DNA from 2 places in the Porticoccus sp. GXU_MW_L64 genome. Region 1 is predicted to be linked to the other one. Evidence: predicted binding sites of a transcription regulator. Region 1 holds the regulator's gene; the other holds the start of a gene.
What was found. Region 1 encodes sigma-54, which starts transcription at its own class of promoters, with help from an activator protein. Its sites were predicted from a motif close to TGGCACANNNNTTGCNNT; they were not measured.

Region 1 (7,855 bases):
TGCAACGCACAGACGATAGCCTGCGGGCTTTTGAAAAAAGCCTGGAAAATTTACAAGCGGATTATGTCGACCTGTATTTAATGCACTGGGCCATTGAAGGTCATTATCTGCAAGCCTGGGAGGATATGCTCACCATCTATGAAAGTGGCAGAGCAAAAGCCATTGGCGTGTGCAATTTTATGCCGCATCATCTTGATGCACTGGCTGAACGCTTTGATTGTTTGCCCATGGTGAATCAATTTGAAAATCATCCCTTTCTGCATCGCAAGGAATTAATTGCCTATTGCCATAAAAACGATATTCAACCGCAAGCCCATACACCACTGACCCATGGCAAATTATTGGTAGACCCTGAGTTACTTGCCATGGCAGAACACTACAAAAAAACGGTGGCGCAATTGATTTTGCGCTGGGATATCCAGCAGGGACTGATGGTGGTTCCAAAATCCTCTAACCCAACGCGCATCAGAGAGAACGCCGATATATGGGATTTTGAAATTAATGATAGGGATATGGAAGTCATCAATGACAAACACAGCAATGAGATGATTTGTCTTGATCCGGATAATGTCACTTGGTGATTGAAGCTCAAAGAGTTAGTTACTAGCTACGGGCTGCTGGCTGCGAGCAGGATGACGGTGGTATCTTGCTCAGAATAACAGCTGTCCTCGGTCTGCCCGTAGCCAGAAGCTCGCCGCCCGAAGCTGTCACTGCCCCTCCCCAAAATAATCCCCTATTAACTCAGCGATGGTATCCGTCGCTTCCTGCTCATCGCTGCCGTCGATTTCAAAGCTCAGCGTTGTGCCTTTGGAGGCTGCCAGCAACATCACTGCCATCACGCTTTTGCAATCCACCATTTTGCCGCTGTGGCCGCAGCGCACGGTGCTGGCAAAGCGGCCGGCGGTTTGTGCCAGTTTGGTGGCGGCGCGGGCGTGCAGGCCGAGTTTGTTGATGATAGTCAGCTCTGCGGTGATCACGACTGCTCCCGGTGGTGAGTCTGAACCACGTTGGTGAGCTTGCCGGAAAAGTATTCGCACAGTTTGTTGGCCAGGTAAACGGAGCGATGCTGGCCGCCGGTACAGCCGATGGCAATGGTCAGATAGCTGCGGTTGTTGGCCTGGAATTTGGGCAGCCAGCGTTCCAGGTAGCCGATGATGTCTGCCAGCATATGAGCCACGTCCACTTGCCGCTCAAGAAATTCGATCACGTCGCTGTCGTTGCCGGTAAGTGCTCTCAGTTCCGGCTTCCAGTAGGGGTTTGGCAGGCAGCGCACGTCAAACACAAAATCCACATCCGCCGGGACGCCGCGTTTGAAGCCAAACGACTGGAACAGGATGGCCATATCGCCCTGGCTGTCGGGCACCACCTGCTTTTTGATCAGGTCACGCAGCTGGTGCAGGGTCATGGCACTGGTATCGACGGAGCGAGTGGCGATGGACGCTACCGGTTCCAGCAGTTTGCGTTCCAGTTTGATGGCTTCTTTCAGTGCCAGGTTGTCGGAGCTGAGCGGGTGCTTGCGGCGGGTTTCGCTAAAGCGCTGCAGCAATATCGGGGTGCGGGCGTCGAGAAAAATCACTTCGTGGCTGACGCCGCTGTTTTTCAGTTGTTCCAGAATCTGTGGCAGTTGGGTAAAGTCGCCCAGCAGATTGCGGGCGTCTATGCCCACGGCGATTTTGTGGTCGCTGTGATTTCCCGATGCCTGGTATTGTTGAAACAGCGGCGGCAGCAATTCCGCGGGCAAGTTGTCGATGCAGGTAAATCCCACGTCTTCCAGCACGTGCAGCGCGGTACTTTTACCGGAGCCGGAGCGTCCGCTGATCACTACCAGTCTCATTAATCTTTCCCTAAGTCTTTGCAGTCATTGCGAGGGAGCGCAGCGACCGCGGCAATCTCCATCAAGTCACTACCTTGCTGGCCGAGATTGCCGCGCTGCCTGCGGCTCCTCGCAATGACGGTTAGCATGATCGTATGGCGCTGTTATACAGCGTCCGATTATCCGTTGCCTCGCGCAGCTGCTCCCGCCGCTGCGGGTTTTGCATCAATTCAGCGATGCTCGCCAGGGTGTTGAGGTGTTCGTCGTTGGCCTGGTTGTCGCCATCGTCTTTGGGCACAATCAGGGCGAATACCAAATCCACCGGCTGGCCGTCTATGGCGTCGAAATCGACGCTTTTTTGTAACCGCAGCATTACGCCAACTGCTTTATCAATGCCCTCAATACGGCAGTGGGGGATGGCCACGCCTTCGCCAATGCCGGTGCTGCCAAGGCGCTCGCGGGCCAGCAGTTGTTCGTACAGTGCCGCGCTGTCGGCTGCCGGGTTGAGCTGTGCCAAAAAGTTGGCCAGGTATTCCAGAACCCGTTTTTTACTGCTGCCGGGGGCGCAACAGTTGGTGTGTTCCGGGGTGAGTATCTCAGAAATTTGCATAACGATTATGACAGTACAACGGCAGAGTTATCGTCCGCGTTGTTTTTCCTTGTGTTTGATCAGTTGCCGGTCGAGTTTGTCGATCAGGGTGTCGATGGCGGCGTAGAGGTCGTCGTGTTCACTGTCGGCAAAAAATTCGCCGCCGCTGACGTGTACGGTGGCTTCCGCTTTTTGCACCAGTTTTTCCACGGAGAGAATGACGTTGGTGCTGGTGATTTTGTCGTTGTGCCGCTGCAGGCGGTCGAGTTTGCTGATGACGTAGTTGCGCAGGGGTTCGGTAACTTCCACATGGTGCCCGCTGATGTTCAATTGCATGGTGCGCTCCTCTACTTGGTTGTGGGAATTGGCATTATTTGATGCGGTATTTTTTGCGTTCGCTGGACGAGGGGATGTTCAGGCTTTCCCGGTATTTGGCCACGGTGCGGCGAGCCACCTGTATGCCCTGTTCGTCGAGGATGGCCGCCAGTTTGTTGTCGCTCAGAGGCTTGGCGGGGTTTTCTTCATCGATCAGTTTTTTCAGCATGGCGCGTATGGCGGTGGACGAACACTGGCCGCCGCCAGCGGTGCTGACATGGCTGGAGAAAAAATACTTCAGTTCGTACATGCCTCGCGGGGTGTCGATAAATTTTTGCGTGGTCACCCGTGAGATTGTGGATTCGTGCAGTTCCAGTCGCTCGGCGACATCGGCCAGTACCATGGGTTTCATGGCCTCTGGCCCCTGGTCGAGAAAGGCCTGTTGCATTTCTACAATACAGGCGGCTACTCGCAGCAGGGTGTCGTTGCGGCTTTGCAGGCTGCGCAGGAATACTCGCGCTTCTTGCAAGTTGTCACGCAGAAAACGGTTTTGCTCGCTGCTGTCGGCGCGGCGAATCAGTTGCGCGTAGCTTTGGTTAATGCGCAGGGCCGGCGCGATGTCGTTGTTGAGGGTGACTTGCCAGCGGTCGTCTTTTTTGTCCACTTTGACGTCTGGCGCGGTGTACTGCACATCACCGCTGCGCACCAGGTCGCCGGGGCGAGGCGATAATGCCTGTATCAAAGTGGTTGCGGCGGCGATGGTTTCCGGGGTCATGCCGGTGAGTTTTTGTATTTGCTTGCTGTCGCGGCTGGCCAGTTGTTCCAGGTGGGATTCTGCCAGGGTTTTGGCTTCTGCCAGAAAGGGTGTTTCTTCCGGCAGCTGGCGCAGTTGAATCAGCAGACAGTCGCTCAAGCTGGTGGCGGCAACGCCCACCGGGTCGAAGGTCTGGATGCGGCGCAGCACCGCCATCACTTCATCCAGTTCCAGTTGTTCTTCTTGCGGCTGGTCGGGGTCTGCCGGACTTTCATCAAGCAAACTTTGCCAAATATCCTCGACAGGCAGGCTCAGAAAACCGTCGTCGCCAATGGCGTCGATAATGGCGGAGGCGATTACCTGGTCGCTGTCGGACATGGGGGTGAGGTTGAGCTGCCACAGCAGGTGGTCTTGCAGGGAATCCGTTACGGCCTGAAAGGTGTCAAAGTCACGGCTTTCACCAACGCTGCTGGACTGCTTTGTCGGGCTGGCAATGGAGGCGGTTTCGTACAGGTCGTCCCAACTGGCGTCGACGGGTAGTTCATCGGGAATTTTGTTGTCCCAGTCGTCGTTGGGGCCATTAATTTCTGCATCCGCTGGCTCGGATGTGGAGTCTGCACTGCTTTGCGGCTCGCTGTTGTCGGCGGGGGTGCTTTCGTCGGGCTTTTTACGATCTTCTTCTTCCGCCAGTTCCAGCAGCGGGTTGTCGTACAGGGCTTGCTGAATTTCCTGTTGCAAGTCCAACGACGACAGCTGCAGCAAGCGGATGGCTTGTTGCAGTTGTGGCGTCATGGTCAGGTGCTGACCAATTTTTAATTGCAGGCTTGGCTTCATAGAGTGTTATTGGTTGCAGTCGCCATTTTTTTATAACTCAAAGTTCTCACCCAGATAAGTATCACGCACCTGTTGGTTTTTGAGTACATCATCCGCGCTGCCCTCGGCGATAACGTGGCCTTCGCCAACGATGTAGGCGTGGTGGCAGATATCCAGGGTTTCGCGCACGTTGTGGTCGGTAATCAGTACGCCGATGCCCTTGTCGCGCAGGTGGCGAATAATCTGTTTGATGTCGTTGACCGAGATCGGGTCTACCCCGGCAAAGGGTTCGTCCAGCAGAATAAATTGCGGCTCGGTAGCCAGTGCCCGGGCAATCTCCACCCGGCGGCGTTCACCACCGGACAGACTCATTCCCAGGCTGTCGCGAATGTGGCTGATATGGAATTCCTGCAGCAGTTCTTCGAGTTTCGCCTGGCGCTGTTTGCGGTTGAGGTCACGGCGGGTTTCCAGAATGCCCATGATATTGTTCTGCACACTGAGGCGACGAAAAATGGACGCTTCCTGAGGCAGGTAGCCCAAACCCTTGCGGGCGCGGCCGTGCATGGGCAGGTGGGTGACGTTTTCGCTATCGATCCGTATTTCGCCGCCGCCCAGGGGAACCAGGCCGACAATCATGTAAAAGCAGGTGGTTTTGCCCGCCCCGTTGGGCCCCAGCAGGCCGACAATCTGGCCGCTGCTCACGGTCATGGATACGTCTTTGACGACGGCGCGGCGCTTGTAGGATTTGGCCAGGTGGCGAGCTTCAAGGGTCGCCATCAGGGGCGTTCCTCTTTGGCTTCGCTGGGCACTGCCGGTGGCAGTACGGTGGTGCCCCCTTCTACCGTCCAGGTTTCGGTATCAATGTTGTAGGTGATGGTGTCGCCCTGGGTAAAGGAACCGTCCTGTTTGGTAATGACGGCGTCTTTGGACAGTTTCAGCTTGCCGCTGCTGCGGTCGAAATACAGTTCTTGCGCCTGGCCGGTGACCAGACCGTAGTCTTCGGTGGTGAGGCGAAACGAGGCGGGTTTGCCGGTGCAGTTGATGGTTTGCTGATTGATTTGCGCCACCACTTTGTCGGCCTTCAGTTGCAGAGAACCCTGGGTAATCTGCACATCGCCGCTGTACACCAGATTGCCGTTGGTGTCACCGGAGTTGCGTTCAGACTTGATTTGCAGTGGTTGCAGGCGATCTTCCGGCAGCGCCAGAGCGGTTTGCCCTAATGGAGCAATAATGGCCAAAAAGAGCAGGCAATTGCGCAGAAATTTACTTGTCGGTGTCGGGTGGAGCAGTGGCATCCAGCTGTCCTTTTACGCGAGAGTGTAGTTGATATTCGCCGGTTTTCAGGTTGGCCTTGAAGCCCACACCGGATGTCTGGGCACCGGGCAGGGTTATTGTAACGTCTTTGTCGCTTTCCGCGACTTGTTTCTCGGGCAGAAAAAGCAGCTGCGGGGTGTTCAGGGTAATCACACGCTGTTCCTGGAAATGTTGGCCTACCACGTTATTGGTGAGCTGAATGCTCTCACCGTTTTTCTCTACCAGGCCGTTTTCCGCCGATATATTCCAGGGTGGGGAATCGCTCTGGTAGGAGGTGATGTTGGGCATTTCCAGCACAAAGCGCTGGGCCTCGGTAAAGTGTTCGCTGCGCTTTGACGTGAGCCGGTAGGTGAGTTCGCCCTGTTCGCTGAATTGACGGGTGTCGGTGTCCAGCATGTAGACATTGGCTTTGGGAACGTCGGCAGTGGTTGGAGTCGGCTTGAAAAAACTCTCCGGGGGCGAGATCCAGAACTGGCGAAAATTCCATCCCAGGGCGGCAATAACGGCGAATATCAGCAGCGGGCGCAGCACTATAGATAGTCCTCAAGAGTTGCCTGCAGTTTGCCCTGGGCGCTGAGAATCAATTCCGCCACTTCACGGATGGCGCCTGCGCCACCGGGAGTGCGGGTTTGCCACAGGGCATGCTCGGCGACAAAGTGGTTGGCGTTGGCCACGGCAACCCCCAATCCCACCCGGCGGATCACCGCTACATCCGGCAGATCGTCGCCTACGTGGGCAATTTCTTCCAGTTTATAGTCGCAGGTTTCCAGCAGTTCGTTGAGGGCGGTGAGTTTGTCTTCGCGGCCCTGCACCACTCTTTCTATGCCTAGCTCAGCAGCGCGGCGGGCCAGTAGTTTGGAGCTGCGGCCGGTGATGATGCCCACTTCAATGCCGTTGCGCTGCAACAGCTTGATGCCCTGGCCGTCCTGAATGTTAAACGCCTTGGCTTCGTTGCCACTCTCGCTGTAATACAGCTTGCCATCGGTCAGTACACCATCCACATCCAGCAGCAATAACCGAATTTTTTTCGCCGCTTCGGTGACTTTTCTGTCATCTGTCATCTGTCGACTGCCCTCTGCTAAACCACCCCGGCACGCAGTACATCGTGCATGTGCAGTACGCCACAGGGTTGCTTGTCGTCATTTTCCACCACCAGAGCGGTGATTTTGTAATCTTCCATAATGCCCAGCGCTTCAGCGGCTAGCATATTGCAGGAGATGGTTTTGCAATTCAGTGTCATCACATCGCCCACGGTGGCGGTGTTGATGTCGGTGCGCTGATCCACTGCGCGGCGCAGGTCGCCGTCGGTAAATACACCCAATAAGTGTTGCTGTTCATCCACTACGGTGGTCATGCCAAAGCCTTTGCCGGTCATTTCCACCAGGGCATCGCGCACCGAGCTGTCGCGGCTTACCCGGGGTACTTCATCGCCCTTGTGCATGACGTCTTCCACCTTCAGCAGCAACTTGCGACCCAGGGCGCCGCCGGGGTGGGAAAAGGCGAAGTCTTCGGCGGTAAAACCACGGGCTTCCAGCAGGGATACCGCCAGGGCATCGCCCATCACCAGGGTAACGGTGGTGCTGGAAGTGGGTGCCAGCCCCAGCGGGCAGGCCTCGCTCTCTACACTGATGTCCAGGTGCACATGGGCGGCTTCCGCCAGTGGCGAAGCCGGTTTGCCGGTCATGCTGATCAGCGGTACGCCAAGACGTTTGATCAGTGGCAGCAGGGTGATGACTTCGGCGGTGGAGCCGGAGTTGGAAATAGCCAGTACCGCGTCGTGCTCGGTAATCATGCCCAGATCGCCGTGGCTGGCTTCGCCGGGGTGAACAAAAAAGGATGGGGTGCCGGTGCTGGCCAGGGTCGCGGCGATCTTGCCACCGATATGGCCGGATTTGCCCATGCCGGTAACAATTACCCGGCCTTTCACGGCCATCATTAGCTCACAGGCTTGCTGGAATTCGTCACCGATGCGGCTTTCCAACTGGCGTACAGAATCGCCTTCAATATGAATGGTACGGCGGCCGCTGTCGATAAATGCTGAAGTCATGGAGGTTTCGCGGGTAGTGAAATGTGGTTAGGGGGCGCTCTCAATTAGTGAGCTGTTGCTGCTGGAGCCCATTTTGGCTCTCAGCAAGGCGCCATGAGCGCTGTGTAGTCACTCTACATGAGCGAATGGCAACACCGCTGAGGGACAAAATGGGTCCAGCCCTTCGGGTTGCGCCTGAAATGGCGCCATACTGTGTTATTCGTCGTTTAT
Region 2 (7,855 bases), on a different contig from region 1:
TCAGTGCCCCCACACAGAATGCAGCGGGTTTGTCCCTCAGTACATCAGACTTTTTGCGCGCCAGCTCAGCAAAGTGTTGCAGGGTTTGTTCGTACATTCTGGTTGCTATGTGCTCATCGAATTTGTGCGCAGTATAAAGGGCTAATTATAAAAATGTAAATAAAATATATGTTAAATTGAGTCGTTTTACTTTAGTATTGCCTGGTGGTTAGTCTGTTATGCGAACTTTTCACAGATAAAAATAGTTAATAAACAGTTATTTATTTAATTTTTGGTTTTTTGTGGATACTTGAGATTGGCTTCTGAAATTATAAAAATTTATTTCATATATATGTATAAAGTGGAGAAAATTCGATGATTCAAGAAACAGTTCTGGTGCTGAGCCTGGTGTTGATGGCGGTTGTTCTGGGCGGTTTTGTGTTCGTCGCCCTCAACGCCAGCAAAGATGGCGGTGATTATCAGCCCATTCAAAAGCGAGCTTACGGTGTGCGTCGCAAGCTGTTCTGGCTGTTGTTGGTGGCGGGCATTCCCATCACTGTAGCGACAACGGTGGACTTGCCGTTTGCAGCCACCAGGGGCGATGTGGCCGATGCTGACAGGCAAATAGAGGTGGTCGGCTATCAGTGGTACTGGCAGCTGAGTGGCAGTTCTGCCGAAGTAGGTGAAACAGTGGTGTTCAACGTGGCGGCGGCGGACGTGTCACACGGTTTGGGTGTGTACGACAAACACATGCGGCTGATTGGCCAGACCCAGGCGATGCCGGGTTATACCAATTCCTTGAAGCTCACTTTCGAACAGCCGGGGACCTACAAGCTGATGTGCCTGGAATATTGCGGGCTGGCTCACCACGCCATGGTGAGTGATTTTATTGTGACTGAAAAACAACAGTGAAGGAAAAACCATGAATGATGCAATAACAACTTCGCCTTCAAAAACAACCTCGCCCTCAAAGGATTCCGGACGCACCGCCATACTGACGTACCTCAGTCTGTCGGCGCTTGTCTATGTGTTGATGATGCTGTTTGGCCTGTTGATGCGCATGGGTCAGGCGCAGTGGCTGGGAATTGACCCGGGTTTGTTCTACGAAATTCTCACCGCTCACGGCGCTGGTATGGTGGGTATTTCCGGGTTGGCCGGCAGCGCGGTGATGTGGTACTTCCTGCGCCGCCATGTGGAGCTGAGCACCGCTATATTGTGGACCAATCTGGGCTTTTTTCTGTTGGGTGTGGTGTTGATACTCGGAGGTATTTTCCTGGGGGGCTACGCCGGTGGCTGGACCTTCCTGTTCCCGCTGCCCGCCAAAGGTCTGGGTGCCTGGGGCCCCGCGGGGGCAGCGTCATTCCTCAGCGGCCTGTTGTTGATCGGGGTGGGTTTTTTGCTGCTGTATCTGGACGTGGCCAGGGCTATTCTTGCCAAATACGGTTCTCTGGCACGGGGGCTTGGCTGGTCACATCTGTTTGGCCGCAGTGAAGACGTACCGCCGCCGGCGGTGGTGGCATCGACCATGGTGCTGATTGTCAATATCACCGGTATTGTCGCAGGTGCGGTTGTTCTGGTGTTGCTGCTGGTCAATCTGTTTATGCCGGAGTTTGAGGTGGACGCCCTGCTCACCAAGAACCTGACTTATTTCTTTGGTCATGTATTTATCAATGCCACCATTTACCAGGCGGTGATCGCAGTGTACGAGGTGTTGCCGGAATACACGGGCCGCCCGTGGAAAGTGAACAAGGTGTTTCTGGCCGCGTGGACGGCGGCGACGGTTATGGTGATGGCGGTTTACCCCCACCATCTGTTGATGGACTTTGTTATGCCCACCTGGGTTCTGATTATTGGCCAGGTGATTTCCTACACCAGTGGCTTTCCCATTCTGGTGGTGACCGCTTTTGGTGCCCTGACCATTGTGCACCGCTCGGGTATCAAGTGGGATATGGCTTCCGGGTTGTTGTTCCTGTCCATGTTTGGCTGGGCGGTTGGTGTGGTGCCTGCGGTGATCGACGGTACCATTGCGGTCAATCAGGTCATGCACAACACCATGTGGGTGCCCGGACACTTCCATATGTACCTGATTGTGGGCCTGGTGGCCATGCTGTTTGGCTTTAAGTACTACATCGCCAACCAGGTAGGCGTCACCCGTGTGATTGACCGGATTGCCTTCTGGCTGTTTGCCGTTGGCGGGTTTTTGTTCTCGGTCAGCTTTCTGGTGAGTGGCTATAACTCCATACCCCGGCGCTGGGCCCAGCATTTGCCGGAGTGGGTCGATTACAGTGAATCCGCCGCCGTGGTTGCTGTTGCGGTGGCGCTGGGGGCAGCGATATTCGCCCTGCGTTTTCTCACCAGTTTGGGCCAGGCAAGGGCAGCCCGGTGAAACATTGGGCATCGGTACTGGCAACGGTGGGGGTCCTGGCCGCCGGGTTTGCCGGGTTGTCTATAGGTACCGGTGGCTGGCAAATCTGGACCGCTGAAAGTGCCCGGCGGGTGGCGGTGCAGAAAGCGCCGTTGACGCTCCCTGAAGCCAACCTGCTGAACCAGGAGGGTGAGGCCATGGCGCTGGCCGCTGACAGAGAGTTGTGGCTGATGGAGTTTGTCTACACTCGCTGCCCTACGGTGTGTCTGGCTATGGGCGCGGAGTTTTACCAGTGGCAACAACAGCTGCGGCAGCAGGGTTTGGAGGACCGAGTGGGCCTGTTGAGCTTGACGTTCGACCCAAGGGACAGCAGCCGTGACTTGCAAGGCTATTTGCAGCGTTTTTCCGGCTCGGCTGATATCTGGCGGGCCGCCCGCTTTCAGGATGCGTCAAAACTCACGGAAATTATGGAGTTGCTGGGGGTCATTGCCATTCCCGAGCCCACGGTGGGGTTTGTGCACAATGCGGCGGTGTATCTGGTGTATCGTGGTCAGGTGGTGGGTATTTATGACTACGACGACCGCCAGAGTATTCAGGTGGCATTGCAGCGTCACTTGTACGGCCAAGCGGTGAGCGCCTTATGACTGCTCAACGCTGGAACCTTGTGCTGGCCACCGTGCTGGGATTGCTGCTTTTCCCCCTGCTGGCAAGCTGGCTGGAATCTCGCCTGTTCACCCATGTGCTGGTAGAAATCCCCCTGTTGGTGTTTATCGGATTTATGATCGGGCGCCGGTTGAGCCTGCCGGTGCGCGCCGTCCTGTTGCGGGTGAATGCCGGTGGCATCAATGGTGTATTGGTCGCCAGTTTTGTGCTGGCGTTCTGGATGATTCCCCGGTGGCTGGACGCATCCCTTGGTTCCCCCCTGGTTGCCTGGGCGAAATACCTGTCATTGGTGGTGGCGGTGGGTATTCCTCTGGCGTTGAGTTGGCCACAGATGCATGTGGTGGCGCGAGCGGTGGTGAAAATAGAGTTTCTTACCATGTTGTTCCGGCTGGGTTGGATTTACCTGATTTCCCCACAGCGGTTGTGCAATAATTATTTGCTGAGCGATCAGGTGTTCCTTGGACAAGGCTGTTTTGTAGTGGGAATAACGCTGATTATTACCTGGTTGATACCGGTTTTTTCCGGTAGCGCCACTAACACCACTAACGCTGACAAAGCAGATAATCGGCCGATTAAATGCAATTGACGAAATACACCGACCTGTCATTGCGGGTCATTATGTACTTGGCTCTCCATGACAATAAGCGCGATACCATCAAGCGCATAGCAGAGCGCTACCAGGTATCCCGCAACCATTTGGTAAAAGTGGTTCATCAACTGGCCACCCTTGGATTTATTGATTCCACACAGGGGCGCGGTGGCGGCATTGCGCTGGCTGAGGCGCCGGAAAATATCATTGTTGGTGATGTGGTGCGGGCCATGGAGCAGTCGCTGGATATTATCGACTGCGAAAAGGAAACCTGCCCGCTCCGGCCTGCCTGCCTGCTAAAAGGGGTGCTCAATGAAGCATCCCATGCCTTTCTGAAAAGTCTCGATCAATACTCCATCGCCGATTTGGTGAGAAACCGGCCCCAGTTGTTGCGGTTGATTGGCTGACGGGAGATACCACCACCCCTTCCACCATTGCGAGGCCGCGGGCCGCGGCAATCTCGACCAGAGTGGCAGAGGGTTTGAAAAGTGCGGTAGTAACCGTATGGAGATCGCCGCGTCGCTACGCTCCTCGCGATGACGGGAAATATCCTCCTCCCTCCGTCATTGCGAGTGAGCGAAGCGACCGCGGCAATCTCGTCCAGTATGGCAGGGGGTCTGAATATGGCAGTAAGCCGTCAGGCCTTGGCCAGATTACGGCTCTGTGCGCTGCTACCGGCACTTTGGCCGCTGGCATCGTAGGAGTGGTTTTCGGCGGGGGTGCCCCGTTGCAGAATGTGTTGGGCCTGGCGAATGCTGCCCTGTTCCCGTTGAATCAGCATACCCAGTTGGCGATTTTCTTCCCGGCATTGCTCGGCAGCGCTGCTGAGGTTTTGCCAGGTGTTTTCAAGTTGCGCATTGCTGCTGGCTGCCAGCAGCTGTTGCATGCCATCGCGGTCGGCGCTATATCCCGCCTGGGTGAGCAGTGTTTCCCGCAGCCGGGCGGCAGCTTCTAACTGTTGCACCAACTGACTTTTGTGGTTGGCGTTATCAACCAGGCCTTCCGTGTCTTGCTGTTGCAGAGCTTCCCGCTCTTTGCCCAGGCACTGTTGCAGCGCCTGGGTAAGTTCCCATTCCTGATGCAATTGTTGTTGCAATTGTTGTTGCAGGTCAGTGGCTGTCATTACTTACAGCAGTTTCCTTTCCAGTTGACTGAGTTTGTCGGCAATGCGCTGCGGGTCGGGCTGATAGCTGCCGCTGGCGATGGCTTCGCGCAGCTCGGCAACACGGGCGCTGTCTACCACGGGGGTATTGGCCAGGCTTTGCTCCAGCTCTTGCAGGCGGGCGGCCTGGTTGGTCACGGTCACGGTGTCACTGGCGGCCGGGGCATCTGCCTGGTTGCGCCCGTGAACGCTGTTGTCGTTGGCGTTTTCCGGGCCTTTGGCCTGGGATGGTACTCTTGACGCCGGTGCCGGTATATTGCCGGGTCTGAGTTGTTTGATATCTGAGTCCATAGGACTGCTCCACGAAATTTTCAGGTCTGCCCCTTGATGGCGGCATTCTGGGGGAAAACTTTAGGCTAAAAACCTTGAAAACGCCCCGTTTATCTTGAAATGTTACCCGTCTGACTCATTATCCCTGAATCCGTTACTCCAGCATATTTGCTTGGAGATCGCCGCAGTCGCTGCGCTTCTTCGCGATGACGGGGAAAGTTAATCCACCACAACGGCGCCTGTTTTGTCGATGGTGCCTTCAACGATTTTCTTTGAGCTGAGGTTCTGCACCCGAATCCGGTCTCCAACGGCACCATTGGCCAGGGCTTTGCCGTTCATTCGTACTTCAAAATTGCGCTGTTGGGCAATCAATGTCACCTGCTGGCCGCGCTTTATCAAGGTGGGGGATTTTAGCATGTTGCGGGTGAGGGTTTTGCCGGCAGATACGGTGCGTGTCAGCTCTTTGCCCACCAGTTCCTCGTAGTGCTCCATATAACCGGCGGGAATCTGGTGCAATGCCTGCTCTACCATGGTGAAGTCATCCCCGGTGAGCAGTGCACCTCTTTGCAGCGGATGGTTGGCGGTGGCTACCTCCGCATAGGCCATTACCGTTACCGGCACGTACAGGGTCCAGGGTGAAGGGCCGGTGCAGCGCACACCCACGGTACTTTTGCCGATCAGTTTGCCACCGGGAGGCATAAATATCTGCAGTGAGTCCCCGCACTGTTCCAGTTTCAGGCGTTTGTCCAGCTTGCCAGTTGCCACATTGACGGAACTGAAATGCTGTATTTGCGGCTGTTGCAGCAGGTAGTTTTTTACCGCTGCGCGAATACTGGTGTGTGACTGGTTGTCGCCAGCCTGTGCCACCTGTATTCCGGCGCAGCCGATCAGCAGCAAAACGAGCAAATAGTGTTTGGTCATTGACGGGTTCTCCTATCCAGAGGATTCGTAGCAATTAGTGTGCCGCCATGACCGATGGCTTCAAATAATCCGCTTCGACGGGCGGCAAAACGGCGGACAGAGGTTGCCGCTTCCCGCCTTCTTGTCTGCCGGTTGGTTCTTAACTTGTTGAAAAATAGATAAAAATATTTTGGCACGGGCTTTGCTAACTCTCTTGTGAATGCACAACGCAACGAGAAACGGCCATGCCAAGCTGGATTAATAACGCTCTGGATTTACACGCTCAGGCCATCGCGGTTCGTGGGCGGCGCGCCGAAATTTTGGCGTCCAATCTGGCCAATGCCGACACTCCGGGATACAAGGCCAGAGACATCAATTTTCGTGAGGTGATGGCTCAGGTGCAGGGTGGCTCTACCTTGCGCACCACCAGCGAACGTCACTTTGGCAGTGCAGGCGCGGGAAGCAATGGTGAGTTGATTTATCGCATTCCCAACCAGGCGTCGCTGGATGGCAACACCGTGGAAACTCAGGTGGAGCAGGCTCAGTTTGGCGAAAACGCGTTGCGCTACCAGGCCAGTTTGAATTTTCTCAACGGCTCCATCAGGGGGTTGATGTTGGCCCTCAGAGGCGAATAGAGGTGAGAACCAGGAGAGAGCATGAGTTTATTTAATGTAATGGATGTATCCAGTTCTGCGTTGCAGGCCCAGTCGGTGCGGCTAAATACGGTGGCCAGCAATATCGCTAATGCGGGGGTGGTGAGCTCCTCTGCGGAGCAGGCGTATCGCGCTCGTCAGCCGGTGTTTTCCACGGTGATGCGCGATGCTTTTAACGACTCGGTGGCCGGAGTGCGGGTGTCGGAGGTGGTCACCACAGAGGCCGCCCCGGTGAGCCAGTTTTCGCCGGGACATCCCATGGCGGATGACAGTGGTTATATCTACTTTTCCAATGTGAACCCGGTGGCGGAAATGGCCAATATGATTTCCGCGTCCCGCTCTTATCAGAACAGCGTAGAGGCGATGAAAACCGCTCGGCAGCTGTTGATTCAGACACTCAATATTGGCCGATAGGAAGGAGTGAGCCATGCAGTTAGAAAACCCGTTTAGCAGTATCTCAGGCCTTTCCACGGCGGAGCAGCTGGCTGGCGCCCGTCAGCAGGGCAGCAACGACCCCAATGATCTGGGGGTAGAGGAATTTCTCAGCCTGATGGTGGCACAGCTGGAAAATCAGGACCCCACCAACCCTCAGGACAGCAGTCAATTCCTGGCCCAGATTGCCCAGTTTGGCACTGTGTCCGGCATCGATGAATTAAATAATTCTGTGGGTGGCCTGGTGAATTCGCTGTCGTCCAACCAGGGTTTGCAGGCCGCGTCTTTGGTGGGGCGCGATGTTACCGCCAACACCAATATCGCTCCCCTGGCTCAGGGGGGGGATTTTGGCGGTGTGGTAGAGCTGCCCACAGCGGTCAATGGTTTGACTGTTGAAGTGGCGGACCTGGCGGGTAACCTGGTCGCTCAGATACCTCTGGGGCCTCAGTCTGGCGGCGCGGTGCCGTTCGCCTGGGATGGCACCAATCTGGATGGCGATGCGGTTGCGCCGGGGCCTTACCAGGTGACGGCGACCGCCAATATCAACGGTCAGGCCGCGGCAGTGCCCGCGTTTACCCGGGTGAGCATCGACAGTGTTTCCCTGAGTGGCAGCGGCGACCCAATACTCAATCTGGAAGGCGGTGCCACCATGAGGCTGTCAGAAATTCGCGAATTTTATTAATGCGCTCATTGTCATTCTGAGCGCAGCGAAGAATCTCAATATTTGTTCGAAGTACGAGATCCTTCGCTGCGCTCAGGATGACAAAAGCTAAAACAGAACAAAACCATCAGGAGAATAACCATGGCATTTGATACCGCAGTATCCGGTTTACAAAGTGCGT

Region 2: the regulator sigma-54 is predicted to act here: its motif matches at 6,120-6,137, upstream of flgB (flagellar basal body rod protein FlgB).

Annotation. Positions count from the first base shown of each region.
Region 1 is NZ_JBRKJK010000008.1:149,605-157,459, forward strand. Features, by position in the region: gene ACVBEJ_RS08350 (aldo/keto reductase) at 1-581, shown strand, start outside; gene ACVBEJ_RS08355 (HPr family phosphocarrier protein) at 708-977, opposite strand; gene rapZ (RNase adapter RapZ) at 974-1,834, opposite strand; gene ACVBEJ_RS08365 (PTS sugar transporter subunit IIA) at 1,956-2,423, opposite strand; gene hpf (ribosome hibernation-promoting factor, HPF/YfiA family) at 2,451-2,738, opposite strand; gene ACVBEJ_RS08375 (RNA polymerase factor sigma-54) at 2,773-4,305, opposite strand; gene lptB (LPS export ABC transporter ATP-binding protein) at 4,336-5,061, opposite strand; gene lptA (lipopolysaccharide transport periplasmic protein LptA) at 5,061-5,579, opposite strand; gene lptC (LPS export ABC transporter periplasmic protein LptC) at 5,548-6,129, opposite strand; gene ACVBEJ_RS08395 (KdsC family phosphatase) at 6,129-6,659, opposite strand; gene ACVBEJ_RS08400 (KpsF/GutQ family sugar-phosphate isomerase) at 6,677-7,645, opposite strand.
Region 2 is NZ_JBRKJK010000011.1:73,078-80,932, reverse strand. Features, by position in the region: gene ACVBEJ_RS10470 (formate/nitrite transporter family protein) at 1-97, opposite strand, end outside; gene ACVBEJ_RS10465 (hypothetical protein) at 355-891, shown strand; gene ACVBEJ_RS10460 (cbb3-type cytochrome c oxidase subunit I) at 902-2,365, shown strand; gene ACVBEJ_RS10455 (SCO family protein) at 2,362-2,988, shown strand; gene ACVBEJ_RS10450 (hypothetical protein) at 2,985-3,593, shown strand; gene ACVBEJ_RS10445 (Rrf2 family transcriptional regulator) at 3,584-4,003, shown strand; gene ACVBEJ_RS10440 (flagella synthesis protein FlgN) at 4,234-4,719, opposite strand; gene flgM (flagellar biosynthesis anti-sigma factor FlgM) at 4,723-5,049, opposite strand; gene flgA (flagellar basal body P-ring formation chaperone FlgA) at 5,248-5,949, opposite strand; gene flgB (flagellar basal body rod protein FlgB) at 6,174-6,563, shown strand; gene flgC (flagellar basal body rod protein FlgC) at 6,585-6,995, shown strand; gene ACVBEJ_RS10415 (flagellar hook assembly protein FlgD) at 7,009-7,695, shown strand; gene flgE (flagellar hook protein FlgE) at 7,816-7,855, shown strand, end outside.